3 regions of the Massilia genomosp. 1 genome follow, and region 3 is predicted to be linked to each of the others. Evidence: predicted binding sites of a transcription regulator. Region 3 holds the regulator's gene; each other region holds the start of a gene.
What was found. The regulator HrcA, encoded in region 3, represses chaperone genes, less so after heat shock. The targets are predictions, from matches to a motif close to TTAGCACTCNNNNNNNNNGAGTGCTAA.
Positions count from the first base shown of each region.

Region 1: rpoH (RNA polymerase sigma factor RpoH) is a predicted target of HrcA. The motif match lies at 6,427-6,453, and genes of this name have one in related genera.
Region 2: groES (co-chaperone GroES) is a predicted target of HrcA. The motif match lies at 5,992-6,018, and genes of this name have one in related genera.

Region 1 is NZ_WHJF01000013.1:39,763-49,619, reverse strand. Features, by position in the region: gene F1735_RS07275 (hypothetical protein) at 1-681, shown strand, start outside; gene F1735_RS07270 (PEP-CTERM sorting domain-containing protein) at 827-1,366, shown strand; gene ggt (gamma-glutamyltransferase) at 1,412-3,160, opposite strand; gene F1735_RS07260 (hypothetical protein) at 3,167-3,631, opposite strand; gene F1735_RS07255 (PEP-CTERM sorting domain-containing protein) at 3,787-4,509, opposite strand; gene F1735_RS07250 (PEP-CTERM sorting domain-containing protein) at 4,667-5,158, opposite strand; gene rpoH (RNA polymerase sigma factor RpoH) at 5,402-6,301, opposite strand; gene F1735_RS07240 (putative Ig domain-containing protein) at 6,790-9,857, shown strand, end outside.
Region 2 is NZ_WHJF01000049.1:13,467-23,323, forward strand. Features, by position in the region: gene ilvD (dihydroxy-acid dehydratase) at 1-1,532, opposite strand, end outside; gene F1735_RS18450 (LysR family transcriptional regulator) at 1,661-2,578, shown strand; gene lgt (prolipoprotein diacylglyceryl transferase) at 2,556-3,395, shown strand; gene F1735_RS18460 (sulfite exporter TauE/SafE family protein) at 3,346-4,149, opposite strand; gene F1735_RS18465 (EVE domain-containing protein) at 4,337-4,798, opposite strand; RNA gene ssrS (6S RNA) at 4,889-5,069, opposite strand; gene F1735_RS18475 (cell division protein ZapA) at 5,115-5,426, opposite strand; gene F1735_RS18480 (hypothetical protein) at 5,423-5,686, opposite strand; gene groES (co-chaperone GroES) at 6,130-6,420, shown strand; gene groL (chaperonin GroEL) at 6,515-8,161, shown strand; gene F1735_RS18495 (OmpA family protein) at 8,278-8,715, opposite strand; gene F1735_RS18500 (2-hydroxychromene-2-carboxylate isomerase) at 9,019-9,648, shown strand; gene F1735_RS18505 (hypothetical protein) at 9,726-9,857, shown strand, end outside.
Region 3 is NZ_WHJF01000005.1:95,762-105,618, reverse strand. Features, by position in the region: gene F1735_RS03340 (serine hydrolase domain-containing protein) at 1-945, shown strand, start outside; gene F1735_RS03335 (hypothetical protein) at 1,209-1,823, opposite strand; gene F1735_RS03330 (hypothetical protein) at 1,874-2,482, opposite strand; gene F1735_RS03325 (HAD family hydrolase) at 2,710-3,426, shown strand; gene hrcA (heat-inducible transcriptional repressor HrcA) at 3,556-4,572, shown strand; gene fur (ferric iron uptake transcriptional regulator) at 4,613-5,041, opposite strand; gene F1735_RS03310 (outer membrane protein assembly factor BamE) at 5,132-5,692, shown strand; gene dapB (4-hydroxy-tetrahydrodipicolinate reductase) at 5,735-6,532, shown strand; gene F1735_RS03300 (MotA/TolQ/ExbB proton channel family protein) at 6,541-7,197, shown strand; gene F1735_RS03295 (ExbD/TolR family protein) at 7,208-7,630, shown strand; gene F1735_RS03290 (barstar family protein) at 7,632-7,958, shown strand; gene F1735_RS03285 (VOC family protein) at 8,025-8,387, opposite strand; gene F1735_RS03280 (hypothetical protein) at 8,522-8,863, shown strand; gene F1735_RS03275 (DUF6597 domain-containing transcriptional factor) at 8,917-9,681, opposite strand.

The sequences.
Region 1 (9,857 bases), on a different contig from region 3:
CGCGGCGCGCCTGGCCCTTTGCTGTTGCACGCGCTCGGCCCGGCGCTGCGCCTGGAGCGCGACTGGGTGATCGGGGCCGCCTGCGTCAGCGCCATCGGCGTGGCGGCCGGGGCGCTCGGCTGGTCAAAGGGGATATCGTTCATGCTCCCGATGCCGGCGCTGATGGCGGCCGCGCTGTTGTTGCAGGCGGCGCTGCCGCACGCCCTGGTGTGGGCGTTCCGGCGAACCCGCGCCCAACAGTCCTTGCTGCGCCTGGCGCCGCGCGCTCCCGGCGCCGCCGCCATGAACACGGTGCTGGCGCGCGCCTTGCTCGCCCGCCTGGCCAGCTGCTGGGCCATCATCAGCGTGCTCACCCTGGCATTGGCGTTCGGTCTCGGCGCCAGCCCGCTGGACGTGGCGCGGCTGCTGCCGGCATGTTGCCTCGGTATTGGCGCCAGCGCGCTGGCCTTGCGTGACTACGCGGGCGGCGCCGGTGTACGCAACGGTGTGCTCGGTGCTTGCACGCTCTGGCTGCTACCCGCCGCGGCACTGCAATACGCCGCCCTGAGCGCTCGCTTCGACAACGCCACCTGGTGCATGATCGGGGCCGTGACGCTGCTGGCCAGCGCCGCCTGGGCGCGCCATTGCTGGCTGCGCATGGTGACGGCGCCATCCGCCTTCCCGGCCGGGCGCCCGGCCTGATCGGCACTTTTCCGCACCCGCTCGCTTAGCCCATCGTTGCGCGGGCCCAGGCGCGCAGCACTACCCTGACATTGCATTTATTGTTGTGTGTGCAACATGGTTTCGCGGCTATAATGTAGACTTTTACAATATTATAGGAATAAAAATGTTACGTTACATCGCATGCGCAGCAACCGCCTTCATGTTCCTTACCCCGGCCCAGGCGGCCATCCAGTCCTACGACTGGACTTTTACCGGCGGCTTCCTCGGACTCGAAAGCGGCAGTCCCTTCGACGCCACGCTCAAGGGCAGTTTTTCGGTGAACGACTTGAACGCCGACGGCAAGTTCGACAAGTCCGAATTGCAGTCGTTGACCTATCGCGGTTACGATTATCCGGGCTGCGCTCAGTGTACGATCCGCAGTTTCTCGTGGGTGCCGGGCAGTGCGCCGCAGTTCGACATTGGCCGCTACGAAAGTACCGATTCGTATTATTCTTCCGAGTCTGTACGCACCGGGGAAAGTTACGGATCCTACGCAAGCTTTAATGGCGGCGGCGAGCCGTACATTGCCGGCGGTCGCTGGACCTCGAACGTGACCTATACAGTGAGCGAAGTGAGCGCCGTGCCCGAGCCGCAATCCTGGCTGATGCTGGGCGCGGGCCTGCTGGCCGTCGGCGCTGCCGCGCGTCGCCGCAAGTCGGTTTAAGGGCTGAGGTGGGCGGCGCCCTGTGCGGCCGGCCGCCTGCCCGGGCTAGTGCGCACTTTTCTGCACCAGCGCGCTGCCCACGCCGTGGCGCCTGCCTTCGCTCACGGCCGTCACCGTGCCGTCGGCATTGAACACGATGGCGTTGGCGGCGCCGATTTCCTCCGGCTTGGCGGCCCACTTGTAGCCCAGCTTGTCCAGTGCCAGCGCCTGCGCGCTGCCGGCAAATCCCGGTTCGATCTCGGTGCTCGCATCGTTGCGCTGGCTCAGGCGCGGGGCATTAATGGCCTTGTCCATCGGCATGCCGAAATCGACGTGGTTGACGATGGTTTGCAGCACCGTCGTGATGATGGTGGCGCCGCCCGGGCTGCCGACCGTAAACGCCGGCTTGCCATTCTTGAACGCCATCGTCGGCGCCATGCTGCTGCGCGGGCGCTTGCCCGCTTCCGGTACGTTGGGGTGCGGGCCGCCGAAGTCGAAATCGGTCATTTCGTTGTTGAGCAAAAAGCCGTAACCGGGCACCACGATGCCGCTGCCGCCCCACGCTTCGATGGTGAAGGTATAGGCGACGATATTGCCCTCCTTGTCGGACACGGCCAGGTGGGTGGTGTGGGCATTCTCGGCCATCAGGCGCGCCGCATGCGGACGCTGCGGCACGCTGGGGTCGCTCTGGAAGGGATACGGGTCGCCCGCCAGTACCTTGGGCCCGGCGCGCTCGGCGTTCATGGCGGTGCGCCGGCGTGCCGCGTATTCCTTGCTGAGCAGGCCGGCCACCGGCGCGTCCACATACTCGGGATCGGCCAGGTAGGCGTTGCGGTCGGCAAAGGCCAGGCGGCTCGCTTCCATAAAGAGATGTTCGGCGCTGGCGCGCGGCAGCGCCTTGAGGTTGTAGCCTTCGAGCAGGTTGAGCGCTTCGCCGATGGCGATGCCGCCGCTGCTCGGCAAGGGCATGCCGACGATGTCGTAGCCGCGGTACGTGGTCTTGACCGGCTGGCGGATACGCGCTTCGTAGTTGGCCAGGTCGGCCATGGTCATCGCGCCGGCGCGCACGCGCACCCCGGGGGGCACCGGCGGCCGGGCCACGGCCTCGACGATGGCGCGCGCCATCGGGCCCTGGTAAAAGGCTTTCTGGCCTTGCGCGCCGATGTCGCGGTAGGCCTTGGCCAGGCCCGGGCTTTTCAGCACGGCGCCGAGCGCGAGCGGCTTGCCATCCTTGAAGTACAAGGCGCTGCTGCTGGTAAACATCTGGAGCTTTTTCTGGTTCTCGGCGCTGATGCGCCTGAAGTTTTCACTCACCGGAAAACCTTTGCTGGCCACGCCGATGGCGGGCGCCAGCACCTGCTTGAACGACATGGTGCCGTAGCGGCTCAGTGCTTCGTGCCAGCCGCGCACGGTGCCGGGCACGCCGACCGAGGCGCCGCTGGCGATGGTGGCGTCGAGGTCGCTGTCCTTGCCGTTTTCCTGGAATACGCCGGGGGTGACGCTCGCTGGCGCCGTTTCGCGGTGGTCGACCGTGATCACGCGTTTGTCTTTGGCCAGGTAAATCATCATGAAGCCGCCGCCGCCGATGCCGCAGCTGTAGGGATCGGTCACGCCCAGGGTGGCGGCCGCCGCAACGGCGGCGTCGACCGCATTGCCGCCCTTGTCGAGGATCGCCATGGCCGACTGCGACGCTTGTTCGCTGATGGTGGCGACCGCGCCGCCGGTGCCGCTTGCCACCGGGGTCCTGGCATGGCCCAGTGGAATGATCAGGACGATGGTGCAGGCGAGGGCGAAGCGGCGGGCGGCGTGGCTCATGGGGACTTATCGGCTTTCGGAGGGAGCTTGGCTGACGGTCAGGCGCACCGGTGACGGCGGGGGCGGCGGCGTATTGCTCGGCTGCGGTGGCGGCGGGATCGTGGCCAGGGTAATCACCAGGTCGGGCCGCTGCACCGAGATGTAGGTCGGCTTGGCCGGTTCCAGGTCGAACGGCTCTTGGCCGGTGGTAACGATCAGGGTGTCTTGGCCGGTGGGAAAGGTCAGGCTGAAGTGGTAGACGATCTTGCCGGCCGTGATGCAGAACACGTCGGGCGGGCAACGGCTGTCGTCGACGCGCTCGAAAAACAGGACGGTGTCCGGCGCCAGCGTGACGCTGGTCTGTGGCCACAAGACCACGGTCTGGTTGTTCTGGCGGTGCATCAGCGCTTCCTTCGGCGGTGCCTTCATTTGTGCGGCGGTGGACCCGGTAAACACACAGGCGGCGGCGAACGCGAAAAGCAGCTTGTTCATGATGGGCTCCTCAGTAGTGGGAAAGCCGATCATAGATCATATCAATTTCGCCATTGTGTGGCCGCGCAATTGACGAGTCGGCGCGCGGCAGGGCTGCCGCGCGCTTGCCTTGCGATGGATAAACGCCGGGCCAGCCGGCGCTGGCCCGTGGGCAATTACGCCTGCGCGGCGCGGCCTTGCCGGCGACGGCGGGTCAGGCCGATCACGGCCAGGCCCAGCGCCAGCATGGCGTAGGTTTCCGGTTCCGGCACGGCGCTGGTGTAGACGGTCAGGGTCGGGTTCAGCAGGGTCAGGCCGGCCAGGGAATCCTGGCGGTGGACGACGCCGTCCGGCGTGGTCCAGCTGGCCGGCGTGGCGAACACGGTCATGCTGCCGTTCAGGGACATGCTCATCTGCGCGAGCATGATGTTGCCCGCGCTGAAGACGAAGGCGTCGTTCCCCTTGAGCAGTTTGACCTGGCGGTTGCCGTTGCGGCTCCAGTTGTCGGCGCCGCTGGCGAACAGGCTGACCGAGCCGCGGTTGCTCGCTGTGCCGGCCCCGGCCAGGCCGCCCGGCGGCACGGCGGCGTCGAGCGTGCCGGCGAAGCTGGCGGAAAAGGAATAGCCGGTGATCAGGTAGCCCGAATGCGCGGCAAAGCGCATCTCGCCCGAGTAGTCAGTGCCGTCGGCCTCGCTGCTTTTGACGGCCATGCTGCTGGCAAAATCGCTGAATCGGATGGTCGTCGCGCTGCCGGTATCGGATACCAGCAGGTCGGCCAGGTTCGCATCAGGATTGCTGAAAGTGAAGGTTTTAGCTTCGATGACGGTCGGCGCCGCCGTTGCGGTAGCGCACGCGAAAGCCAGCGCGACCGCACCCATCTGCAATGTAATCAGGTTCATTGGTCCCATTCCTTTTCATGTCATCACATCGATGAACGCCCCACGGCGTTTTCAAGTCGCCATCATAATCGAGGGCTAGCCGCGCGTCATAGGACAACATTGTAAGAAAGATATTGGGGGCAACAGGCGCCGCCGGCAGGATCGCGGCAGCCCGGCCTTACGCGTCGAGACTGTCTTGCAGGCGCTTGCGGGTGCCGCGCGTGAGGACGATGACGGCCACGCCGACGGCGAGCATGACGTAGGTTTCCGGTTCCGGCACCGATTGCGAGGCCACGCTGGCGCGCGTGCCGGCCGTGTCGAAGGCGCTGCGCGCCTGCTTGTCGAAGCTGATGCGTCCATCCGGGTAAGCCTGGCGCAGGGTGGGCGTGCTCCAGGCGCTCAGATTGCTGTTGGCAACCACGCTCAGGGCGCTGGCGACATGGTGCTCGTTTTCGCCCAGCACGTCGCCCGGGCGCAGGTGCATGGCGCGGGTGACGTCGGCCAGGCCGCGGCTGGAACGCACGTCGGCCAGTTCGATGCCGGCATGGCTGGCATAGTGTTTGCTCACATTATTCAGGGCAGGGGACTCGATCAGGGCCGGAGCGGCGCCGGCCAGGCCGGGCGCCAGCAGCAGGGCGGCCAGAGGTCGTGTCCATGTTAAGTATTTCATTTGCAGACTACCTATTCATGTTTGGCTGTGAAAAAGGCTGTGACGGCGCGCAGCGCAGCGCTCGGGGCCCGGTATTGCCGCGCTCGCATATCGGCACGGTATGCATGATACGTCAAAGTCGAATTATAAATATGTAATCAAGTGTATTGACTTGTACAAGCTTGATGAATTGTACCGGCAAAAAAAATGCCGCCTAGTCTACACCAGGCGGCATCGGCGCGGGGCGCCGGACGTGCATTGTTCTCAGATAAATGCCGAAAGTGCCGCTTTCATCTTCTTGAGCGCCGCGCTTTCGATCTGGCGGATGCGCTCGGCCGAGACGCCGAATTCGTCGGCCAGGGCGTGCAGGGTCGCACCCGAGCCGTCGTCGTTGGCCAGCCAGCGCGCTTCGACGATGCGGCGCGAACGGGCGTCGAGCTTGCCCAGCGCGGTTTCCAGGCCTTCGGACTGCAATCGCGTGACCTGTTCGGCTTCGAGCACCTTGGTCGGCTCGGACAGGTCCGACGACAGGTAGGCGATCGGCGAGAACTTGTCGTCTTCGTCGTCGGTCGGCGCTTCGAGCGCGATGTCGCGGCCCGACAGGCGCGTTTCCATCTCGATCACTTCTTCGCGCTTGACGTCGAGCAGCTTGGCCAGCGCATCGATCTGGCTCGGGCTCATGGCGTCGAGCCCCTGCTTGTTGCTGCGCAGGTTGAAGAACAGCTTGCGCTGGGCCTTGGTCGTGGCGACCTTGACCAGGCGCCAGTTCTTCAGGATGTACTCATGCATCTCGGCCTTGATCCAGTGCATGGCGTACGACACCAGGCGCACGCCCTGGTCCGGGTCGAAACGCTTGACCGCTTTCATCAGACCGATATTGCCTTCCTGGATCAGGTCGGCGTGCGGCAAGCCATAGCCAAGGTAGCCGCGCGCGATCGACACCACCAGGCGCAGGTGCGACAGCACCAGCTCTTGCGCGGCGGCCAGGTCGTTGTTCTTTTGCAGGCGCTGGGCCAGGGAAATCTCTTCTTCGTGGGTCAGCATCGGCAGGCGGTTCACCGCCGAGATATAGGCGTCGATATTGCCCAGGTTGCCGGTGAAACCGAGTCCTAAAGCACGATTGCCGGTCGGAACCAATGCGGATTGTGCGGACAACGTCATCATGTATTTCCTCGTAGAGTTCTGTGCTGCATCATCGAATGCCCGGGCCGGAGACGGGTCCGGGGGCGATTGTTGCGATCTGATGCCAGCGGTGGCTTCGGGTCTTCCCCGCCATGCAAGTCCCTATATTAGCACTCTCTGGGGAGGAGTGCCAATGCGCAGAATGTATGGCAGTGATAGCGAAATGTTATTGCTTGGAGGTAAGCATAAATTGGCAAGCTTCACTCTAGTGGAGGACTGCATTTACGCCTTGCTACGGATCAAGCCAGGGCAGAGGCCCATCGCTATTTGTTTGCGCCGGGGCAGTGCTGTTTGATGCCAGGCGCCAGTATCGCGCAAGCGGCGCGGGCGGTCTGTACGGTCACACACGCTGGCGGCGCGCCGGCGTCGTTGCGTACCCGCGACGGATAAATCCAAATGTAGGAAGTTGTATTGACAGAGTGAAAGAATTTCTTTAAAACAATGACATCTCAACATTTTTGAAAGACACCATGACTCCGATCATCATCATTGACGGCGACGACAATAATAACCAACTGAATGGCGGATCGGGGCCGGACGTGATCAACGGAAAAGGCGGTGACGACTTCCTGTTCGGCGGCGACGGCAACGACACCCTCGACGGCGGCGCCGGCAAGGATATCCTGGACGGCTCGCTCGGCGCCAATACCTACCGCTGGGGGCGCGGCGCCGGCCAGGACATCATCGTCTCTGGCGGCCCGCGCGATGCCGGCCTGAACGTGCTGCAACTGGGCGAGGGCGTGTCCGCCTCCGACCTGCGCCTGACCCGCTACAACGACGATCTGGTGCTCGCCATCGCCGGTACCGAGGACCGCTTGACCGTCCATCGCTTTTTCGGTCAAGACATGTCGTACAGCGGCGGCATGGCCTGGGGCTATCCGATCAGCGTCATCCGCTTCGCCGACGGCGCCGGCTGGGATATCCAGGCGATCCAGACCAGGGTGGCGATGCAGGACCGGCCGATGCTGGTGCTCGACGAGCAGGATAATACGATGAACGGCCCGTTCCTCGACGGCGCTGGCGGCAACGACATGCTGTACGCCAACGGCCCGTCCGTGCTGCTCGGCGGCAGCGGCAACGATACCCTGCTCGGTTCCTACGGCAACGATGTGCTGCTTGGCGGCAGCGGCGACGACAGCCTGGCCGGCGGCTTCGGCAACGATTTTCTCGATGGCGGCGCCGGCAACGACCTGCTCAACGGCGACGGCGGGTACGACACCTACCGATTCGGCCATGGCAGCGGGAATGACAGCATCGACGCGCCCAAGTACGGCCAGGGAGATGTGCTGACCATCGATATGACGGCCGGGGTCCAGGCCGCTACCCTGACGGTGCTGCGTACCAGCCCGAACAGCCCGGACCTGGTGCTGGAACTGCCGCTGAGCGGCGAGCGCCTGACGGTCAAGGATTACTTCCTTGCGCAGCGCACGGTGAGCATCCACTTCGCCGACGGCAGCGTGATGAACAAGGCGACGATCGACATGCGGGCCCAGGGCGCGATGCCGGTCAACACCGTCAGCGGTACCGAGGGCGCCGATTCCCTCAATGGCACCTATGGCAGTGACATCCTGCGCGGCGGCGGCGGCGACGATACCCTGTCCGGCCAGAATGGCGACGACCTGCTGGTCGGCGGCGACGGCAATGACATGCTCGATGTCTTCCAGGGCAACGATGTCGCCGACGGCGGCGCCGGCAACGACCGCATCATGCTCGGCGAGGGCAACGCCACGCTGCTGTTCGGACGCGCCTCCGGTCATGACGAGCTGTTCCCGATGTACGGGGTCGGCGGCGTCACCACGGTGCTGCTGGAAGCGGGCATCGGCGCGGCCGATATCGTCCTGACCCGCAGCAATGGCGGCCAGGGCCCCGAGTTGCTGATCAACGTAGGAGGGGCCGGGGCCAGCCTGCGGGTGGGCGCCTATTTTCCGCCGATGGACGCGCAAGGGCCTGCCATCGCGCTGCAGTTCGCCGACGGCACCCGCTGGGACAAAGCGCTCATCGACAGTATGCTGTTGACCGGTAACGACGATAATAATGACCTTCGCGGCACCGCCGGCAACGACCGTATCGACGGCCGCGGCGGCCACGACATTCTCCACGGCATGCAGGGCAACGACCTGCTGCTGGGCGGTGCCGGCGTCGATGCGCTGCTCGGCGGCGAGGGCGACGACACCCTCAACGGCGGCCAGGGCGACGACTACCTGGACGACAATGCCGGCAACAACACCTATGTGTTCGCGCGCGGCGACGGCCGTGACATGATTTTCAACAATCTCAGAACGCCGGAACTGCGTTACCAGAGCATCGTCTTCACCGACGGTATCCGTCCCGAGGAAGTGCATCTGCAGCGCATCAGCCGCGGCGGCTTCGACGACCTGGTGCTGACGGTCGACGGCGCGCCGGACCAGCAAATCACCTTGCAGGCCTACGTCTGGAACGACCCGATGTACGACACCAATATGCGGCTGAAAGAAATCCGCTTCGCCGACGGCAGCAAGTGGGACGCGGCAGCCATCGCGCAGCGCTCGAACCAGGGCACCGACATGGGCGATACCATGAGCGGCGGCGAGGGCAATGACGTCCTCGACGCCAGGGGCGGCGACGACATCCTGTACGGCAAGGGCGGCGACGACACCCTGATCGGCGGGCGCGGCAACGACCAGCTGGTCGGCGCGGAGGGCTCCGATACCTATGTGTTCAACCTGGGCGACGGGCGCGACTTGCTGATCGACACGCGCGAGACCAGCGGCGTGGGCAACACGCTGCGCTTCGGCGCCGGCATCACGTCCGCCGACCTGCGCCTGACGCCGATGGGCAACAGTCTCGAGCTCGCCTATGGCAAGCAGGGCGACGCCATTTTGCTCAGCACTGGCGGCGCGCCGGGCACCGAGAGCGCCATCAAGCGCATCGACTTTGCCGATGGCAGTGTCGGCTACCCCAGCGATTACTTCAACCAGGCGCCCGTGCTCAAATTGCCGCTGGCCGACCAGGCAGGAACGCCGGGCCAGCATTTCAAGCTGACCTTGCCATCGGGCATGTTCAGCGATCCCAACGCGGGCGACGTGCTGAGCCTGATGATGGCGCAAAGTAACGGCTCGGCGCTGCCCGACTGGCTCCATTTTGATGCCGCCATCGGCATGCTGGAGGGCACGGTCCCGCAGGGCTTGCAGGCCAGCTTCCCGCTGCGCGTCACCGCGAAAGACCAGGCCGGGCTGCATGCCACGGATGACTTCATCCTGGCCGTGGGCGCCGCCAACAGGGCGCCGACCGTCGCGCTGGCGCTCAAGCCCGTCACGACCTACGAAAACAGCGGGTTCAGCGTGCGCACGCCGACCTTTGCCGACGCCGACATCGGCGACACCCTGAGCGTCAAGCTGCGCATGGCGGACGGCAGCGCGCTGCCCTCGTGGCTCTGGTTCGACGGCAAGGAAACGCTGAAGGCCGTGACCGATTACGAGCGCGCCGGCACCTACCAAGTGGTGGCGACGGCCACCGACCAGGGTGGCCTGACGGTATCGAGCAACATCGATATCGTCGT
Region 2 (9,857 bases), on a different contig from region 3:
GCATCGATGGTCACCGAATCGCCCTCTTCCACCAGTGCGATCGTGCCGCCATCGAAGGCTTCCGGCGCCACGTGGCCGACCACCATGCCCCAGGTCCCGCCCGAAAAACGCCCGTCCGTAATCAAGCCCACCGATTCGCCCAGTCCCTTGCCGATCAGCGCCGCCGTCGGCGCCAGCATTTCCGGCATGCCGGGACCGCCCTTCGGCCCCAGGTAGCGCATCACCAGCACGTCGCCCGCCTTGATGCCGTCGGCCAGGATCGCATCCATGGCCGTATATTCGTCGTTGAACACGCGCGCCGGACCGGTGATCACGGGATTTTTCAGCCCGGTAATCTTGGCCACGCAGCCTTCCGGCGACAGGTTTCCCTTGAGGATCGCGAGGTGCCCCTGGCGGTACAGCGCCTTGTCGATGGTGCGGATAACATCCTGCTTCGGGTCCGGTACCGACGGGATCTCGGCCAGTTCCTCGGCGATCGTGCGGCCGGTGATGGTGATGCAGTCGCCGTGCAACAAGCCGGCGTCGAGCAAGAGCTTGAGCACTTGCGGCACGCCGCCGGCCTTGTGCAGGTCGGTCGCCACGTACTGCCCGGACGGCTTGAGGTTGCAGATGACCGGCACTTTCTGGCGCACGCGCTCGAAGTCGTCGATGGTCCACTCGACTTCGGCCGCATGGGCAATCGCCAGGTAATGCAGCACGGCGTTGGTCGAACCGCCCGTGGCCATGATCAGGGAAACGGCGTTTTCGATCGACTTGCGGGTGATGATGTCGCGCGGCTTGAGGTCCTTTTTAACGGCCTCGACCAGCACGCGCGCCGATTCGGCGGCCGAGCCGACCTTTTCATCGTCCGGATTGGCCATGGTCGACGAATACAGCAAACCCATTCCCAGCGCCTCGAACGAGGATGACATGGTGTTGGCCGTGTACATGCCGCCGCAGGAACCGGCCGAGGGGCAGGCGTTGCGCTCGATGCCGTCGAAGTCTTCCTTCGACATGCGCCCGGCGGTAAATTCGCCCACCGCCTCGAAGGCCGACACGATGGTCAGGTCCTTGCCTTTCCAGTTGCCCGGCTTGATGGTGCCGCCGTACACATAAATGCCCGGCACATTGGTGCGCGCCAGGGCGATCATCCCGCCCGGCATGTTCTTGTCGCAGCCGCCGATCACGACCACGCCATCCATCCACTGGCCGTTGACGGCGGTTTCGATGCAGTCGGCGATCACTTCGCGCGAGATGAGCGAATATTTCATGCCTTCGGTGCCCATCGACATGCCGTCCGAAATGGTCGGCGTGCCGAACACCTGGGGATTGGCGCCGGCCGCCTTGATCGTGGTGATGGCAATGTCGGCCAGCTTTTGCAAGCCCGAGTTGCATGGGGTAATGGTGGAGTGGCCGTTGGCGATGCCGATCATCGGCTTGTCGAAATCCTCGGTTTCATAGCCCATGGCGTAGTACATCGAGCGGTTCGGGCTGCGCGAGACGCCTTCGGTGATGTTGCGGGAACGACGGTTGTAGCGTGGCTGGTCTGACATGGCTTGCTCCGGATGATTTGATAGCGACAAGAATGCCTTGCAGGCAAGCGCGCGTCAAATATATCATTTGCATCGCTGTGAGTCGCCCCGCATATCACAGTCCATCATTGACATGGAAGCGCATATCGATGCACCTTGAACTGCGCCAATTGCGCTATTTTGTCGCCGTCGCCGAAGAACTTCACTTCGGCAAGGCCGCGCTGCGCCTGCACATGACCCAGCCGCCGCTGTCGCAAACCATCCAGGGTCTCGAAGCGTTGCTGGGCGCGCCGCTGTTCGCGCGCAGCCGCCGCGCCGTCGAGCTCACACCGGCCGGCGCCGCCCTGCTGCCGGAGGCGCGCCGCATCCTGGCCGCGAGCAGCGCCTTGCCCGCGCTGGTGCAACGCGCGGCCGGCGGCGCGGCCGGGCGCCTGTCGCTGGCCTTCGTGTCTTCGGCCGATTACAGCGTGCTGCCGCCCTTCCTGCGCCGCTACCGCGCGGCTTTTCCGCAAGTAAGTATCGCGCTGCAAGAAGCGACTTCCGACGTCCAGATCGACGACCTGCTGCACGGGCGCATCGATACCGGCCTGTTGATCGCGCCGCTGCCGGACAAGGCGCGCCTGGAACTCGATTACCTGAAGGTGTTGACCGAAGCGCTGATCGTGGCCCTGCCGGCCGGCGTCGTCAGCGGCGCGCCCGGCCAGGCGGTGGCCCTGGCCGCGCTGCCGCCGCTGCCGCTGATCATCTTTCCGCGCCCGATCGCGCCGGCCCTGCACGACGCCATCCTGGCTTGCTTCCGCGCGGCCGGCATCACTCCCGAGATCGGGCAGGAAGCGATCCAGATGCAGACCATCGTCAGCCTCGTCTCGGCCGGCATGGGGATGGCACTTGTGCCACAATCGGTGTCCAACCTGATGCGGCCCGGCGTAGAATACCGGGCCCTGCGCGATCCGACGCCGCAGGTGGAAACCGGGCTGGCCTGGCGGCGCGACGCCGTCTCGCCGGTCCTGCAGGGCTTTTTGGATTTACTACGAAAGAATACCGATGCTGACCCACCCGATGCCTGACCCCGTCGCCTTTTCGCTCGGCCCGCTGCACGTACACTGGTACGGCCTGATGTACGTGCTGGCGTTCGCCATGTTCCTCGCCCTCGGGCGCGTGCGCATCAAGCAGCCGCACATCGCCGCGCGCGGCTGGAAAAAGGAAGACCTGGACGACATGCTGTTCTACGGCATGCTCGGGGTGATCATCGGCGGGCGCCTGGGTGAAGTCTTCTTCTATCAACCGGCCCGCTTCATGGCCGATCCGGTGGCCATCTTCAAGATATGGCAGGGCGGCATGTCGTTCCACGGCGGCTTTCTCGGGGTGCTGCTGGCCATGGGATTGTGGGCGCGCAAGGCCAAACGCAATCTGCTCGACGTCTACGATTTCATCGCACCGCTGGTCCCGCTCGGCTACGCGGCCGGACGCATGGGCAACTTCATCAACGCCGAACTGCCGGGCAGGGTGGCCGACCCCAGCCTGCCGTGGGCCATGCTGTGGCCGGGCGTGCAGGGACCGCGCCATCCCTCGCCGCTGTACCAGTTGATCGTCGACGGCCTGGTGGTGTTCGTGCTGCTGTGGATCTATGCGCGCAAGGAGCGTCCACGGCTGGCGGTGGGGGCCATGTTCACCCTGCTGTACGGCTGCGCGCGCTTTTTCACCGAATACTTCCGCGTGCCGGACTGGCAGGTCAGCGTGGCCGGCTTGCCGGTCACGTCGGGCCAGATGCTGTCGCTGCCGATGATCGCGGGCGGCATCGCCATGCTGGTGTGGGCCTACCGGAAAGGCGCTGTCAGTGAAACGCCTTCCACAGCATATAAGCGGCCAGCGCATACAAAATGAACGGGAAGATGCGTTTTAACTGTTGCACCGGCATGCGGTGCGCGGCGCGCGCGCCCAGCGGCGCCGCCAGCACGCTGGCCGTGGCAATCACGGCCAGCGCCGGCAGGTAGATGTAGCCGAGCGAATACGGCGGCAGGCCGGGCTGGTCCCAGCCGAACCAGATGTTCGACAAGGTGCCCGAGAGCGCAATCGGAAAGCCCAGCGCGGCGCTGGTGGCGACCGCGTTGTGGATCTTGACGTTACACCAGGTCATGAACGGGATCGACATGAAGCCGCCGCCCGCCCCCACCACCCCCGACACCACGCCGAACACCCCGCCGGCGGCGAACATGCCGGGCGCGCCGGGCAGCTCGCGCGCGCCGGCGGGCTTTTTCCCGCTCAACATCTGGGTGGCCGAAAACGCCACGAAGGCGGCGAACACCAGCGCCAGCGCGGTGGTGTTGAGCTGCTTGCCCAGCCACGGCCCGATCCAGGAGCCGATCACGATGCCGGGCGTGAGCATGCGCACGATCGGCCACAGCACGGCGCCATGCGCGTGATGCGCGCGCACTGACGACAGGGACGTAAACATGATGGTGGCGAGCGAGGTGGCGATCGCCATATGCACCACCGCGTCGGGCGGAAAATGCTCGGCGGTGTAGATCATCGTAATGAAGGGCACCAGCACCATGCCGCCGCCGATGCCCAGCAAACCGGCCGCGAAGCCGCCGGCGGCGCCCATGGCCAGCAAGATCAGGATCAGGCTCCAGGCCATCGGCGCCCCCTTGAAGTGGCCGTCGTTGCAGTTGCAGTCGTCATGGGTGCGGTCGGTGAGGCTTGCGTTGGTGGCAAGCCACCCGCGGACTCGCCTTGGCAAGTATTCTACAACGCAACGTCCGCATTCACCGCCGAGGCCGCCCCGCGGCCCCAGGCGCGGCACGGACGTGCGAATGCTGGGGCGTCTACTTTTCCAGCAAGGCTTCGATGGTACGCCATTCGTGCGCGTCGACCGGCATGACCGACAGGCGGCTGCCCTTGGCCAGCAGGCGCATGTCGGCCAGGGCGGGGATGGTGCGCAATTGCTTCAGGCTCAACAGAGCTGTCTTGCGCACGGCGCGCACGTCGACGCTGATCCAGCGCGGCTGTTCAAGCGTGGCCTTCGGATCGTAATAATGGCTGGCCTGGTCGAACTGGCTGGCGTCAGGGTAGGCGGCGCTGCACACTTCGACGATCCCGGCGACGCCCGGCTCGGCGCAGCTGGAATGATAAAACAGGGCCAGATCGCCGACCCGCATGCCGTCGCGCATGAAGTTACGCGCCTGGTAATTGCGCACGCCGAACCACGCCACCGTTTGTTCCGGCGCGGCCAGCACGTCGTCGATACTTACTTCGTCCGGTTCGGACTTCATCAGCCAATAGGCCATGCAATTGCTCCGCTTTGGGCGTCGCACAGCAAAGCGCGCGCCCATAAAAAAACGGTTGCGCACCGAATGCTTGCAACCGCTTTGTAAAATCAGTGCCCCGCATGTGCCGTCTTTACCGGCATCCTGAACCTAATGGTTCAAGGCGGTCGCAGTTAGTTCAATTTCGGGTTCGTCGAACGAGCGACGCTCACTCCCATCAAACAAGATTCCGCAACCTGTGCACATAAATGGTTCAAGGAATATATGGCAATCGCGAACACCGCAGGGTGAGACGGAGTTTACTCCGATGTGCCGTCATGTCAAACAAAAATTAAACTCAGAACAGATTTTCCTGGGGAGTCAGGGCGTTGTCGAGCACCGTATGCATCTCGCCGAGTTTCTGCTTGACTTCCAACATCGTCATTTCGGCAAGCGGCCCTTGCGGCGTTTTCACCGACAGGAATTCGGCCGCCATATTGAGCGCAGCCATGACGGCGATGCGGTCGTTTCCCTTGACCTTGCCCGAATCGCGCAAGGTACACATTTTGCCGTCGAGATAACTGACCGCCTCCTGCAAGGTGCGCTCTTCGCCCTCCTTGCACACCAGGCGATAGGAACTGCCCATGATCGTGACATTGAGCTGGATCATTGCACGCCCTCGGCCTGGGGCGCCACGGTGGCCACGGTCACCCCGTTCGGATCGGGTATCTGGGCCAGCAACGCTTCGACCCGGCGCTGCACTTCGTTCAGGCGCACCAGGCAAGCCTCCTTTTCGGCGAACAGCTGCGCATTCGACTGGCGCACCTGTGTATTCCATTGCCGCAACTGAGTATTCTCGGCGCGCAGTGAGAGGGTCAACTCGGCAAGCCGGTCGATTTTTTCGGATAGTTCGATGAATTCAGAAATCATCCCGTAACTATAGGGGTGCGAACGAAAGTCCGTCAACCGAATCAGCAACAGGGGTAGACGATTGATGTAAGGGGATGTAAGAAGGCTGCCGCGAAAGCGCGGGCGTCGGGCCGCCGCTCCATGCACAACCCCCGGTCGCACCCAGGCGCACAGCACAAGTCGCGGGCGGCGCACAGCTGGCCCGGCGCCTCTTGAGATAAGGCCAGTTTTGGCCTCGCCGGCGCTTCCACACTTTGCGCCAGATCAAGCTCATCTGTTAAATAGTCAACAGGATGCCTTGAAAAACCCTTGGACCGTCCCTATAATTAGCACTCGTTAGTAGAGAGTGCTAACAACTCTTTCTAGTCTCGGCGGCAACACCGCGAGACATGTTGAAACACCGGGAACGCCCAGGGCGGTCCTGACCAATAGCTACTAAACCACTGAATATTAAGGAGTTTTGCATGAACCTTCGCCCATTGCACGATCGCGTCATCGTCAAGCGTCTCGACCAGGAAACCAAAACCGCATCCGGCCTCATCATTCCTGACGCAGCCGCTGAAAAACCGGATCAAGGCGAAATCTTGGCTGTCGGCAACGGAAAAGTCCAGGATGACGGCAAAGTACGCGCGCTGGAAGTCAAAGTCGGCGACCGTGTCCTGTTCGGCAAATACTCCGGCCAAACCGTCAAAGTCGACGGCGACGAGCTGCTGGTGATGCGCGAAGAAGACATCATGGCCGTTCTGGTCAAGTGATCGACTCGGTCGGGAACATGGTTTCCCGGCCGGCGCACGACCTTTCATTAAGCATTCCACGCGATAGACATCTACGCACAACGGAGAAAAAAACATGGCAGCTAAAGAAGTAGTATTCGGCGACGCAGCGCGCGCCAAAATGGTTGAAGGCGTCAACATCCTGGCCAACGCAGTCAAAGTCACCCTGGGCCCGAAAGGCCGCAACGTGGTGCTCGAGCGCTCGTTCGGCGCGCCGACCGTCACCAAGGACGGTGTTTCGGTCGCCAAGGAAATCGAACTCAAAGACAAGCTCATGAACATGGGCGCGCAAATGGTCAAGGAAGTTGCTTCCCGCACCAGCGACAACGCCGGCGACGGCACCACCACCGCGACCGTGCTGGCACAAGCCATCGTGCGCGAAGGCATGAAGTTCGTTGCCGCCGGCATGAACCCAATGGACCTCAAGCGCGGCATCGACAAGGCGGTTGCCGCCACCGTCGAAGAGCTGGCCAAGATCTCCAAGCCATGCACCACCACCAAAGAAATCGCCCAGGTTGGCGCGATCTCGGCCAACTCGGACTACTCGATCGGCGAGCGTATCGCTGAAGCGATGGAAAAAGTCGGCAAAGAAGGCGTGATCACCGTGGAAGACGGCAAATCGCTGAACGACGAACTCGACATCGTCGAAGGCATGCAGTTCGACCGCGGCTACCTGTCGCCGTACTTCATCAACAACCCGGACAAGCAAGTTGCCATCCAGGACAGCCCGTTCGTCCTGCTGTGCGACAAAAAGATCTCGAACATCCGCGATCTGCTGCCGATCCTGGAACAAGTCGCCAAAGCCGGCCGTCCACTGCTGATCATCGCGGAAGACATCGAAGGCGAAGCGCTGGCCACCCTGGTTGTGAACAACATCCGCGGCATCCTGAAAACCTGCGCAGTCAAAGCCCCTGGCTTCGGCGACCGTCGCAAGGCCATGCTGGAAGACATCGCTGTCCTGACCGGCGGCCAGGTCATCGCTGAAGAAGTCGGCCTGACGCTCGAAAAAGTCACCCTGGCGGAACTCGGCCAAGCCAAGCGCGTTGAAGTGGGCAAGGAAAACACCATCATCATCGACGGCGCCGGCCAGGCTGAAGCGATCGAAGCGCGCGTCAAGCAAGTGCGCGTGCAGATCGAAGAAGCGACCTCGGACTACGACCGTGAAAAACTGCAAGAGCGCGTTGCCAAACTGGCAGGCGGCGTTGCAGTGATCAAGGTTGGCGCAGCCACCGAAGTCGAAATGAAAGAAAAGAAAGCCCGCGTTGAAGATGCACTGCACGCCACCCGCGCTGCCGTGGAAGAAGGCATCGTTCCTGGCGGCGGCGTAGCCCTGCTGCGCGCACGTGCCAACATCACGGTCAAGGGCGACAATCCTGACCAGGACGCCGGTATCAAGATCGTCCTGCGCGCCATGGAAGAGCCACTGCGCATGATCGTTCAAAACGCTGGCGAAGAATCGTCGGTGGTCGTTGCAGCAGTGTTGGCCGGCACCGGCAACTACGGCTACAACGCAGCGAACGGCACCTACGGCGACATGGTCGAAATGGGTGTTCTGGATCCAGCAAAAGTGACCCGTTCGGCACTGCAAAACGCAGCCTCGATCGCCGGCCTGATGCTGACCACCGACGCCATGGTGTGCGAACTGGCGGAAGACAAGCCAGCTGGCGGCATGGGCGGCATGGGTGGCATGGGCGGCATGGGTGGCATGGACGGCATGATGTAATTGCCCCCGGCTTGCCGCAACGCGCCGCCAGCGACATCGCTTGCGGCGCCGCTGCGACACATAAAAAGCCTGCAAGGTTTGCGCCTTGCAGGCTTTTTTACGTCTGGCGATCCTGTTTACGGTTCGCTCGGGGCCGTTGTTGGCGCCACCAGCTGGACCTCGACCCGGTTGTTGCGGGCGCGCCCTTCCCGCGTAGCGCTATCGGCAACGGGCATGCGCTTGCCCTTGCCTTCGGTATAGATGCGGATGCGTTCGACGCCCTTGTCGGCCAAATAGGTCTTGACCGCTTCCGCGCGCCGCACCGACAAGCGCTGGGCCAGGGCGTCGCCGGGCAGCGCATCGGTATGGCCGATGGCCATGATCAGCTCGGGACTGAGCTCGCGGCTCTTGCCGGCGACCTGGTCCAGGATCGACACCGCGTCGCCCGACAGGCGCGCGCTGCCGCTGTCGAAAAACACTTCGGTCGCGAACAGGATCCGGGCCGGATCGGCACGGACCACGCCCGGCAGCGCGCAAGCCAGGCAAACCGACAGCATGGTGAGAATGTGTCGCATGGCGCAACCTTCCGATGTAAGCTAGTCACGCGACTTTAGCCCAATATTGCACTATAAACAAGCAATCCAGCACCCCGGTGAGCACCCCGGTGTCAGGTCTGACATTCGGACACGGCCTCAGCAACCCCACCCCCGGTGTCAGGTCTGACATTCGGACACGAGCCCGGCTTTAGCAGGCGACTGCGCATTTGTACAGCCGAGGCCGTGTCCGAATGTCAGACCTGACACCGGTGGCGGGCATTTGTATAGCCGAGGCCGTGTCCGAATGTCAGACCTGACACCGGCGGTGGATAAGGAGACTTCATGACGACCCATGATCCGCAGATCGCATTCTGGTTTGATTTCGGCAGCAATTACAGCTACCTCGCCACCATGCGCATCGAGGCGCTCGCTGCCGCCCGCGGCGTGCGCGTGCTGTGGAAACCATTTTTGCTGGGACCGGTCTTCAAGGCCTCGGGCTGGTCCTCGTCTCCCTTCGTGCTGCAAAAGGAAAAAGGCGCTTATGTGTGGCGCGACATGCAGCGCCAATGCGACAAGTACGGCTTGCCGTGGACCCAGCCGGGCGCCTTTCCCCGGCGCGCGCTGCTGCCCCTGCGCGTGGCCCTGCTCGGCGCCGGCGACGCATGGATCGGCACCTTCTGCCGGCACATCATGCATGCCAATTTCGCCCTCGACCGCGAGATCGACGACCCGGCCCTGGTAGGCGACGTCCTCACCGCGCTCGGCCTCGACGCCAGCGCCCTGCTGGCCGCCGCCGGCACCGAACAGAACAAGCTGGCGCTGCGCGCCCAGGGCGAGGAAGCGGTGCGGCGCGGCATTTTTGGCGCGCCGATGTTCTTCGCCGGCGACGACATGTTCTGGGGCAATGACCGGCTCGAGGATGCCGTCGACTGGGCCGTTGACCATGTTGCCGCACGTATAGATTTGGCGTAGTATGGCCGCTCCATCAACGTGTTTTGCCGCCCACAACTATGCCTGGATTGTCGAAAAAAACAGTACTGTTGTTTGCCATGATTGCCTTTGTCGCCGCCGGGGCAGCGCTGTACCACAATCATCACCAGGAGAACCTGGCGCCGGCCGCGTCCAGGGCTGCGCTCACGCCCAAGCCCGCGGCGGCGCGCACCAAGGCACAGGCGATCGAC
Region 3 (9,857 bases):
ATGCAAATCCTTGTGATCCGGCATGGGAAGATGGTGCTGTCGGGCGCGTTCGGGGTGGCCACTATCCAGCACAAGGTGCCGGTGGGCGAGGGCACCGTGTTTTCGATCAATTCCGCGACCAAATCGTTTACCGGCGTAGCCATCATGCAGCTGGTCGAGCAGGGCAAGCTGGCGCTCGATGCGCCGGTCTCGCGCTACCTGGACGGTTTGCCGGGGTCGTGGCAGGGCGTGAGCATCGCCCAGTTGCTCAACCATACGTCCGGCCTGCCCGACGTCCTCGATGAGGAAGGCGATCTGCTGCCGGGCGGCATGGACGGAGCGTGGAAAACCGCCCTGGGCACGCCACTGCAGTTTTCACCCGGCCAGCGTTTCAGCTATAACCAGACCAATTATGTGCTGCTGGGGAAAATCATTGACCGCCTCGGCGGCAAGCCTTTCGTGGACTTCATCCGGGGCGGGCAGTTCGAGGTGGTGGGCATGCCCAACAGCAGTTTTGGCGACACCGGCGACATCATCATGGGCAAGGCCAATTCCTACCGCTTCCGGGGCAGCGAGCTGCGCAATGTGGTCGAAGAATTCCCCCCGGCCATGCGCACCGGCGCCGGCATGAATACCACCGCGACCGAGCTGGGCAAGTGGATCGTGGCCCTCCAGCAAGGGCGTCTGCTCACGCCGGCCAGCCTGGCGGCGATGTGGACGCCATCGACCTTTGCCGACGGGCGCCCGGCCCCGTGGGCCTTGGGCTGGCCGGCGATCCGCCGCGGCCTCGGGGTGCAGCGCGCAGTGGCCGGCAACGGCGGCGGACGTTCGGCTTTTTATGTGTATCCCGACGACGACCTGGCGGTCATCATCCTGACCAACCTGGCCGGGGGCCGGCCGGACCAGTTGATCGACACCGTGGCCGGTTTTTATGTGCCGGCCCTGCGCAAGAGCGCCGTGCGCTGAACCGCACGCCAGGGCAGCGAAGGCGGCCACGCCTGTAACGCCGGAACGGCGCCGCAAGCCGGAACGCAGGCTGAACGCAGGTGAGAACGAAAGCCGGGACAAAAAAAAGCCCGCTGTGAAGCGGGCTTGAAATCCAATTCTTTTTGAGGAGAGTTGGAGGAGACAGGTGCAATTATGCTGCGCTACAGCATATCAGGCCAATTTATCTTTGTAATATCAGTTATGCCTTTTGCAAATATCACCTGCGCAAGCCCTCGATCGCCTTACTTTTCGCGGCACAGCACGTTGACGTTGGTCACCTCGGCATCGCCCATTTCGCCGATGCCACGGTCGACCGAGCAGACCAGCTTGCCGCCGTCCGGCTGTTGCAGGACCGATACGCCGTAGCTGGTGCCGAAAGCGATCGCAGTGCCGAATTTATACGTTTGCGCATCCTTGGCGACCTTGATCCTGTCGCTGCTGCCGTTGATCAGCACCAGGTTCTCGCCCACATACGGCTTGGCCGCGCCATCGGCGCCGACGATCTTGACGTTGCCGCCGAGCAGATAGGTATAGTCCCTGCACGTAATGGTGACGCTGATGGACGCCTGGCGCCCGGCGGTGTCCGTGTTGTTGTCCGGGGTGCAGTCCTGGTGCAGCGCACTGGTTTTCACCTTGACGTCGTACTGTACGCCGTATTCGATGGTGTTAGGAAAGCGGAAGCTGGTGGCCTTGGCATCGACCGGCAAGTCGTTCATGCCGATATTGCTCAGGACCAGGCCCGAGTACTTCAGGTTGACGACTTTGCCTTCGACAGGGAAGGTCGCTTTGCCGCCGCACGCGGCCAGGCCCAGGGCGAGGGTCAGCAGCAGCGAGTGGCGCAGGACGGATGACTTCATGAAATTCTCCAGAGAAGATGGCGCCGCCCGCTCGGGGGCGGCGGCCGGGATCAGTTGCAGGTGATGAGGATATTGTCGACGTCGGTCTTGCCCATCGTGCCGATCGCGTTGTCAATGCGGCAAATCAGGCCGGGCGGCTGCTGCAGCACGCTCAAGCCGTACGCCTGGGTTTCGCCGACTTCGCCAAACTTGGTTTTCTTGTCTGCGGACTCGGTGGTCAGGTTGAACGCGGTCTCGTTGGCGGCAATAGTGAGGCGATAGGTGCCGTTGATGATCACCAGCGGACCGCTGGTCAGGCCGACGATCTTGCCTTTGACATCGTGCGGTTTCAGGGTGCAGCTCACGCCGATCTGGCCGATGCCGTAGTTGCTCGACTTGCCCTTGCCGTTGACCATCTTGCAGGTGGCGTTCGAGGGAATCGATTTGAAGGTAATGTCGTATTCGGTATTGACGGCGATCAGGTTCGGGAATACGAAGCTGCTCGCGAACGGCTCGACCTTCAATTCCGGTCCGCCCTTGTTCTGCAGCACCAGACCGTCGATGGTGACGCCCTGGACGCTGCCGCCCAGTTGCATGGTGCCATCGTCGTCGCCGCCGCAAGCGGCCAGGCTGAGCGCGCACGCAAGTGCCACGGCGGAACGCAGGTACAGATTTTTCATACTTTCTCCAAAACGAATGCGGGTAAGGTGGGGAGGCTGGGCCGCCGACGGACAGCCTGATATGGGCGTCATTTTAGAGCATTTGTCAACGTCGCGGCTCATTGCCTTGTATCGGGGTGTGATGCGGCCGCCGTGGCGCTCCCGTCCTGCTGCGCGCGCCCGACAGTCCGGTTGATTTTCAAGCCCTGCCTCGCTATGCTGGAAGCGGACCAACTACCGAGAAGAACATGCCGACCACGCCACGCCGCACCTGGCCCAAAGCCATCCTGTTCGACCTGGACGATACGCTGTGGCCGATCGCCCCGGTCATCCTGCAAGCGGAGCAAACCCTGCACGCCTGGCTGCACAGCAATGCGCCCCGGGTGGCCGAGCGCTTCACCATCGACGCCCTGCGCCAGGCGCGCCTGGCCTTGCTGGCGCAGCAGCCCGAATTCGAACTCGACCTGGGCGCCCTGCGCCGCGCCGGCCTGCTGTCGGCCTTCGAAGCGGCTGGCGAAGACGCGGCCAAGGTCGAGCAGGCCATGGTCCATTTCTATGCCGCGCGCAACGCCGTCATCCCCTACGACGACGTGGTGCCCGGCCTGTTGCGCCTGAAAGGCCGCAGCATGCTCGGCTCGGTTACCAATGGCAATGCCGACCTCCAGGCGATCGGCCTGTCGCACCATTTCAAGGTCTCGGTGGCGGCCAGCCAGTTCGGCCGCGCCAAGCCCGACGCCGCCATTTTCCTGGCCGCCTGCGCCGAGCTCGGGGTCGACCCGGCCGACGCGGTGTATGTGGGCGACGATGTGCTGCTCGACGTGCAGGGCGCCCAGCGAGCCGGCCTGCGCGCGGTTTGGCTCAACCGTACCGGCAGCGAGCGCCACCTCGAACACGGCGTGGCGCCGGACGCCATCTGCCGCAGTTTCGACGAGTTGCTCGACTGGCTCAAGCGCGAGCACGACTGAGGCGCCGAATGCGGCGCACGCGCCGCGCCGGCCACATAAAGCCCCGCCGCGCTGGCGAACGTGCATAATAAGCGCATCAGCACTCGTGCTTGGCCTTGTTTTTGTCCTTACCGCCCCTCACCTAGAATCATGCAACTCGATACCCGCGCGCAAACGCTGCTCAAAGCCCTGGTCGAACGGTATATCGCCGACGGCCAGCCGGTCGGATCGCGCGCGCTGTCGAAAATCTCCGGACTCGACCTCTCGCCCGCCACCATCCGCAACATCATGGCCGACCTGGAAGAACTCGGCTATGTGGCCAGTCCGCACACCTCGGCCGGCCGCATTCCGACCCCGCGCGGCTACCGCATCTTTGTCGATACCTTGCTGACTGTGCAACACCTCGACGAGCACGCGGTCGACGCGCGCCTGCGCCTGCCGGCCCAGCAGCCGCAAAAGATGATCGCCAATGCGGCGCAGATGCTGTCGTCGCTGTCGCAGTTCGCCGGCGTGGTGCTCAGCCCGCGGCGCGAATCGGTATTCCAGCAGATCGAATTCCTGCGCCTGTCCGAAAAGCGCATCCTGCTCGTCATCGTCGACCCGCGCGGCGACGTGCAGAACCGCCTGCTGTTGACCGAAGCCGACTACACGCCGGCGCAACTGGTGCGCTCGGCCAATTACATCAACCAGAATTACGGCGGCCTGTCGTTCGACGACGTGCGCACGCGCCTGACCAAGGAACTGCGCCAGTTGCGCGACGATATGGGCAGCCTGATGCAGGCAGCGGTCGAAGCCGGCAGCGAGGCGATGACCGACCAGTCGGACGACATGGTCATTTCCGGCGAGCGCAACCTGCTGAGCGTGTCGGACCTGTCGTCCAACATGAGCTCGCTGCGCCAGATGTTCGACATGTTCGAGCAAAAGACCGGGCTGATGCAGTTGCTCGATGTGTCGAGCAAGGCGACCGGGGTACAGATCTTTATCGGCGGCGAGTCGAACCTGGTGCCGATGGATGAAATGAGCGTGGTGACCGCGCCCTACGAGGTCAACGGCAAGATCGTCGGCACCCTGGGCGTGATCGGGCCGACCCGCATGGCGTACGAGCGCGTCATTCCGATCGTCGATATCACCGCCAAGCTGCTCTCGAACGCGCTCAGCCACTCGTGAGCCTCGCGTAGCGCGTGGCGTAGCGCGGCGCTCGCCAAGCCTACGTCTTGTGGGGGCAGGCTGGCTTGACGCAGTTGCCGTAAATCGCCAGCGCGTGTTCGGCAATCTTGAAGCCGCGCTCGACCGCCACCTTGTGCTGGCGCGATTCGATTTCGTCGTCGTAGAACTCTTCCACCCTGCCGCAGTCGAGGCACACCAGATGGTCGTGGTGGGAGCCGGCGTTGAGCTCGAAAATCGCCTTGCCGGTTTCGAAATGGTTGCGGTTGAGCAGGCCCGCTTGCTCGAACTGGGTCAGGACGCGATACACGGTGGCCAGGCCGACATCCATATTATCGGTCAACAAAATCTTGTAAACATCTTCCGCGGTCAGGTGGCGCACCTCGCTGTTCTGGAAAATCTCGAGGATTTTCAGGCGGGGCAGGGTGGCTTTCAGGCCGCTGGCTTTGAGGTCGCTGGGATTGTTACTCATGTTTGTTACTCGTATATTGGCGTAGTGCTTTATCATATAGCGTTTTAGACGGAGGTGCCTAGGCTTCCGTACAACGATTTGAGGTCATCTATGCCTGTCGATACTGCCGTTTTGCCCCGTTTTAGCCTGCGCGCGCCCCTGATGGCGACCTTGGCCGGGGCCGTCCTGAGCCTGTCCGGCTGCACCATGTTCGGCGGCGCCAAGGATCCCGTGGTCCCGGTCAGCGCCTCGCCCGACGCCGGCGCCCAGACCGTCCAGGCCAGCAAGCTGCAAAAGTTCCTGTGGATCTTCTCGCCATATCGTCCCGACATTCAGCAAGGTAACTTCATCTCCCAGGAAATGCTGACCCAACTCAAGGTCGGCCAGACCCGCGAGCAGGTCAAGTTTCTCCTCGGCACACCGCTGCTGACCGACATCTTCCACGCCGACCGCTGGGACTTTCCGTTCTACCTGGCGCGTGGCAATGGCGAGCTGACCAGCAGCCGGGTCACGGTCTACTTCAAGGATAACAAGGTCGAGAAATTCGACGGCGGCAACCTGCCAACCGAGAAGGAATACATCGCGCGCATCGCCGGTCCGTCCAAGGTGGCCGCCAAGGAAGCGCCGAAGCGCGAAGAAGCCGGTTCGGCCTCGATCAAGATCAATAAGTAAGTCATTCCATACCAGCGCACCGGTAGCACGAGGGTCGGCATAATGAATCAGATGAACATTGCAGTAGCGGGCGCCGACGGGCGCATGGGACGGATGCTGGTGGATGCGCTCGGCGCGGCGCCGGACGCCGTGCTGGCCGGCGCGCTCGGCCTGGCCGGCTCGCCCGCCATTGGCCAGCTGGTCGGCCCGGCTCCCGGCGTGACGATCGAAGCGGAGCTGGGCGCCGGCCTGTCTGGCGCCGATTTCCTGATCGACTTCACCCGCCCCGAAGGCACGCTCAGGCATCTGGCGTATTGCGCCGAGCACGGCATCAAGCTGATCATCGGCACCACCGGTTTCGACGATGCCGGCAAGGCCGCGATTGCCGCCGCCGCCGAAAAAACCGCGATCATGTTCGCGCCCAACATGAGCGTGGGTGTGAACGTCACCCTCAAGCTGCTCGAACTGGCCGCCAAAAGCATGGCCGAGGGCTACGACATCGAAATCATCGAAGCGCACCACCGCCACAAGGTCGATGCGCCGTCCGGCACCGCGCTCAAGATGGGCGAAGTCATTGCCGACGCGCTCGGGCGCGACCTGAAGCAATGCGCCGTCTACGGGCGCGAAGGCGTCACCGGCGAACGCGATCCATCGACCATCGGCTTTGCCACCATCCGCGGCGGCGACATCATCGGCGACCATACGGTGCTGTTTGCCGGCACCGGCGAGCGCATCGAAATCAGCCACAAGTCGAGCAGCCGCGCCAGCTACGCCAGCGGCGCGCTGCGCGCCTGCCGCTTCCTGGCCGACAAGGCGACCGGTTTGTACGACATGCAGGACGTGCTGGCACTCAAGGACTAGTGTCCGCCATGCCACCGGTCAATCATTTCAGCATCGCGCGCTACTGGGAACAGGGCGACGCGCTCAGCCACGCGGTGGCGTACGTGCTGATGCTGATGTCGCTGGTGAGCTGGTTTTTCATCCTGTCCAAAGCCTTCAGCAGCTGGCGCGTGCGGCGCGCGGCGCCGGCGCTGGACGCCTTCTGGGCCGCCCCCACGCTGCAGGACGGCATCGCGCTGCTGGCCCTGGCCGACCGCGAGCGCATTTATCTGCCGCTGCCGGCGCAAGGCCTGGCCCACCTTGGGGCCGCCGCCACCCTGGCCGGCGCCATGAGCCGCGATGAACAGATCATCCGCGTGCTGCGCCAGGAAATCACGCGCGCCACCCATCGCATCGAAAGCGGACTGACCGTGCTGGCCTCGATCGGCGCGACCGCGCCGTTTGTGGGCCTGCTGGGCACGGTGTGGGGGATTTATCATGCGCTGTCGAATGTGTCCGCCGCCGGCAGCGTGCAGATCGACAAGATCGCCGGACCGGTCGGCGAAGCCTTGATCATGACCGGCTTCGGGCTGGTGGTGGCCATTCCCGCCGTGCTGGCGTATAACGGCTTGAACCGCCTGAACCGGCTCACGTTGGCCGAGCTCGACGGCTTCGCCCACGATTTGCATTCCTACTTCGGCAGATAAGGGGAACGGCATGGCATTCGGCAGCTTCAATCCATCGCGCCAGCAATCGATGATGAGCGATATTAACGTGACCCCGATGGTCGACGTGATGCTGGTGCTGCTCGTCATTTTCATCATGACCGCGCCGATGTTCACGCATGCGGTCAAGCTCGACTTGCCGCGCGCGCAGGCCGGCGCGGTGCAGCTGCAGCCGCACACGGTGACCATCGCCATCGACGCCGAAGGCGTGCTGTACTGGAATGAGGAGCGGGTCGATGCGGCCGTGCTCGACGCGCGCCTGACCCAAGCGGCGCGCCAGGCGCCGCAGCCCGAATTGCAGCTGCGCGCAGACAAAAACACCCGTTACGACGCCGTGGCCCAGGTCATGGCGGCGGCGCAGTCCCGAGGTCTCGGCAAGCTGGGCTTCGTGACCGATCCACACAAGGAGAAATAATATGGCCAGTGCCGAACTGAATGGCGCCTCGATCCTCGGCTGGGATACCTTTCATTCCGAAAGCCGCGCGGCGTTCGGGTTTCCCGAGTATTACGCCAACACGATGGATGCCTGGGTCGATTGCCTGAGCTACCTGCGCGACGAAGACGGCATGACCCGCTTCCGGCTGAAACCGAACGAGGTGCTGGAGATTGTCGTCAAGGATGCGGCATCGATGCGCGAGCGCGTGCCCGACTTGCTCGACGAAATGACTTTCTGCATCGCCGGCATCAACGAGCGCTATGAGGATTACGGCGAGAAGCCGGCGCTGGCGCTGGTGTTGCGCTGATCCGCCTGGTGGTTTTGCCTGGGGCGCGCGGGCAGCAAGTGCCCGTGCGCCTGATCCGGCTGGTGCTCAGCTGACCTTCTTGAGGTCGAAGTTCGGATTGTAGATCAGTCCCAAGGTATTGCCGAACGGATCCTTCAACTCGACCACCTTGATCGACTCGCCCACATCCTGGATGGCCGAGTGGATGCTCGCGCCCAGGCCGGTGATGCGGTCGACTTCCGCCTCGATATCGTCCACGCCCCAGTAGGCCACGCAGCCGGGCATGCCGGGCTCGCCCGGGTGCAGCCCCAGTTCGAAGCCGCCGATCTCGAAGCCGATGTAGTACGGCTCGTCGAAGTAGGGCGCGGTGCGGAACACCTCGGTGAACCATTTCTTGGCCGCATCCATATCCTGGACCGGGTAGCAGACTGTGCGCATTCCCTTGATCATGATTGTCTCCTGTGAGTGCAAAAACAGCATCCTGCCACGGCGCGCGCCGCTTGTATTGTAAAAATGTAAGGCGGTCAGCTCAGGTCCGCTGTCGGCTGGTCGATTGCGCCGGCTTGATCGCAAGCCGTTTTTGAATGTCAAAAATTATGTTGGATAACTCTCCAGAGAGCAAGAGCCTGATCAATGCCTGCTTTCTCATCGAGAAATTGCAGAATGAACTCAACAATATTCTGTCTTTTTCAAGTGATCAGCTAAGCCAATGGCATTCGCAGAACGAGCTTCGCCTGGCTCTGCTGCTTCAGTTCGCTGAGCAAGCGCGGCTTCCTGAAGAATCGTATGAACGCATTCAGAAAAACGTTTGCATGCTTCATAAACCGCTGACTGGCGCCGTGGAAATTTCCGCCGATGACATCGGTAGAATAGCTGCCTTGCTCCGTGAGATCGACAATCAAGGGTTTTGCTGCTGGATGATCTAAGGTCGCCAGCGACTATTCGCGACATGCAGACGGTGCCGGGACGATATGCACGGTCAGGCCCGCGCGGCAAACGATTCCGGCGTGCTGCCCGACAATTGGCGGAATTCGTGGATCAGGTGCGGCTGGTCGTAGTAGCCCAGCTCGAGTGCGAGGCTGGACCAGTCGAACTGCGTGGGGTCGCTGGCGGCGCGGATGCGTGCGCTGGCCTGGCGAAAGCGGCACACGCGCGCGAACTGCTTGGCGCCCAGGCCAACCCTGGCGCGGAACTGGCTGGACAGGTGCTGGCGCGACACGCCCAGCTGCGCGGCCAGGGTTTCGATGCGCAGGGAACCGTGGCTACGCTCGATGGCGCTCACGGCCGCATCTGCCAGGCCCGGCTTGATGCCGGTGGCAGTGCCGCGCAGGCGTTGCAGCAGCAGGCCTTCGACGGTGGCGACCGCCTCGCTGTCCGACAAGGTGCGCGACCACAATGCATCGGTGAACTGGCGTGCTGCGGCGCCGTCCCACAGCGCGTCCAGGCAAGGATGCTGGTCGGCCAGTTCGTGCAGCGGCATGGCGAAAAAGTGCGCGGCGGCGCCCGCTTTGAAGCGCGCCGCGATGGTGCGCACAGGCTGATGCACGGGCACGAGGATGACCGTGCTCATCATGCCCGATACCCGGCTCAGCGCGGCCACATCCTGCCACAGGATGTCCATGCAGTTGTCCGGCAGTACCCGGTGCGTGACGGGGGAGGCGCCGGGCAGCACCTGGCAGGTCCACAGGCAAGCCAGATAGGGCGCCAGCGCGGGGTGGGGCGGGTATTCCTGGTAGAGGACCATCAGGATGGCTGGGCGAGTTGGGCAGACGGGTATTTTACCGTGCCAGGGCGGCGTTCAGGCCAGCAATCCGGGCCAGAAAGTTTTCAGCAATATCGGGATGATCAGGCTGAAAAACAGCGCGCTTACCCACCTCAATTGCTGTGCATACCCTATTGCGTCGAATTTGATCGTCATGA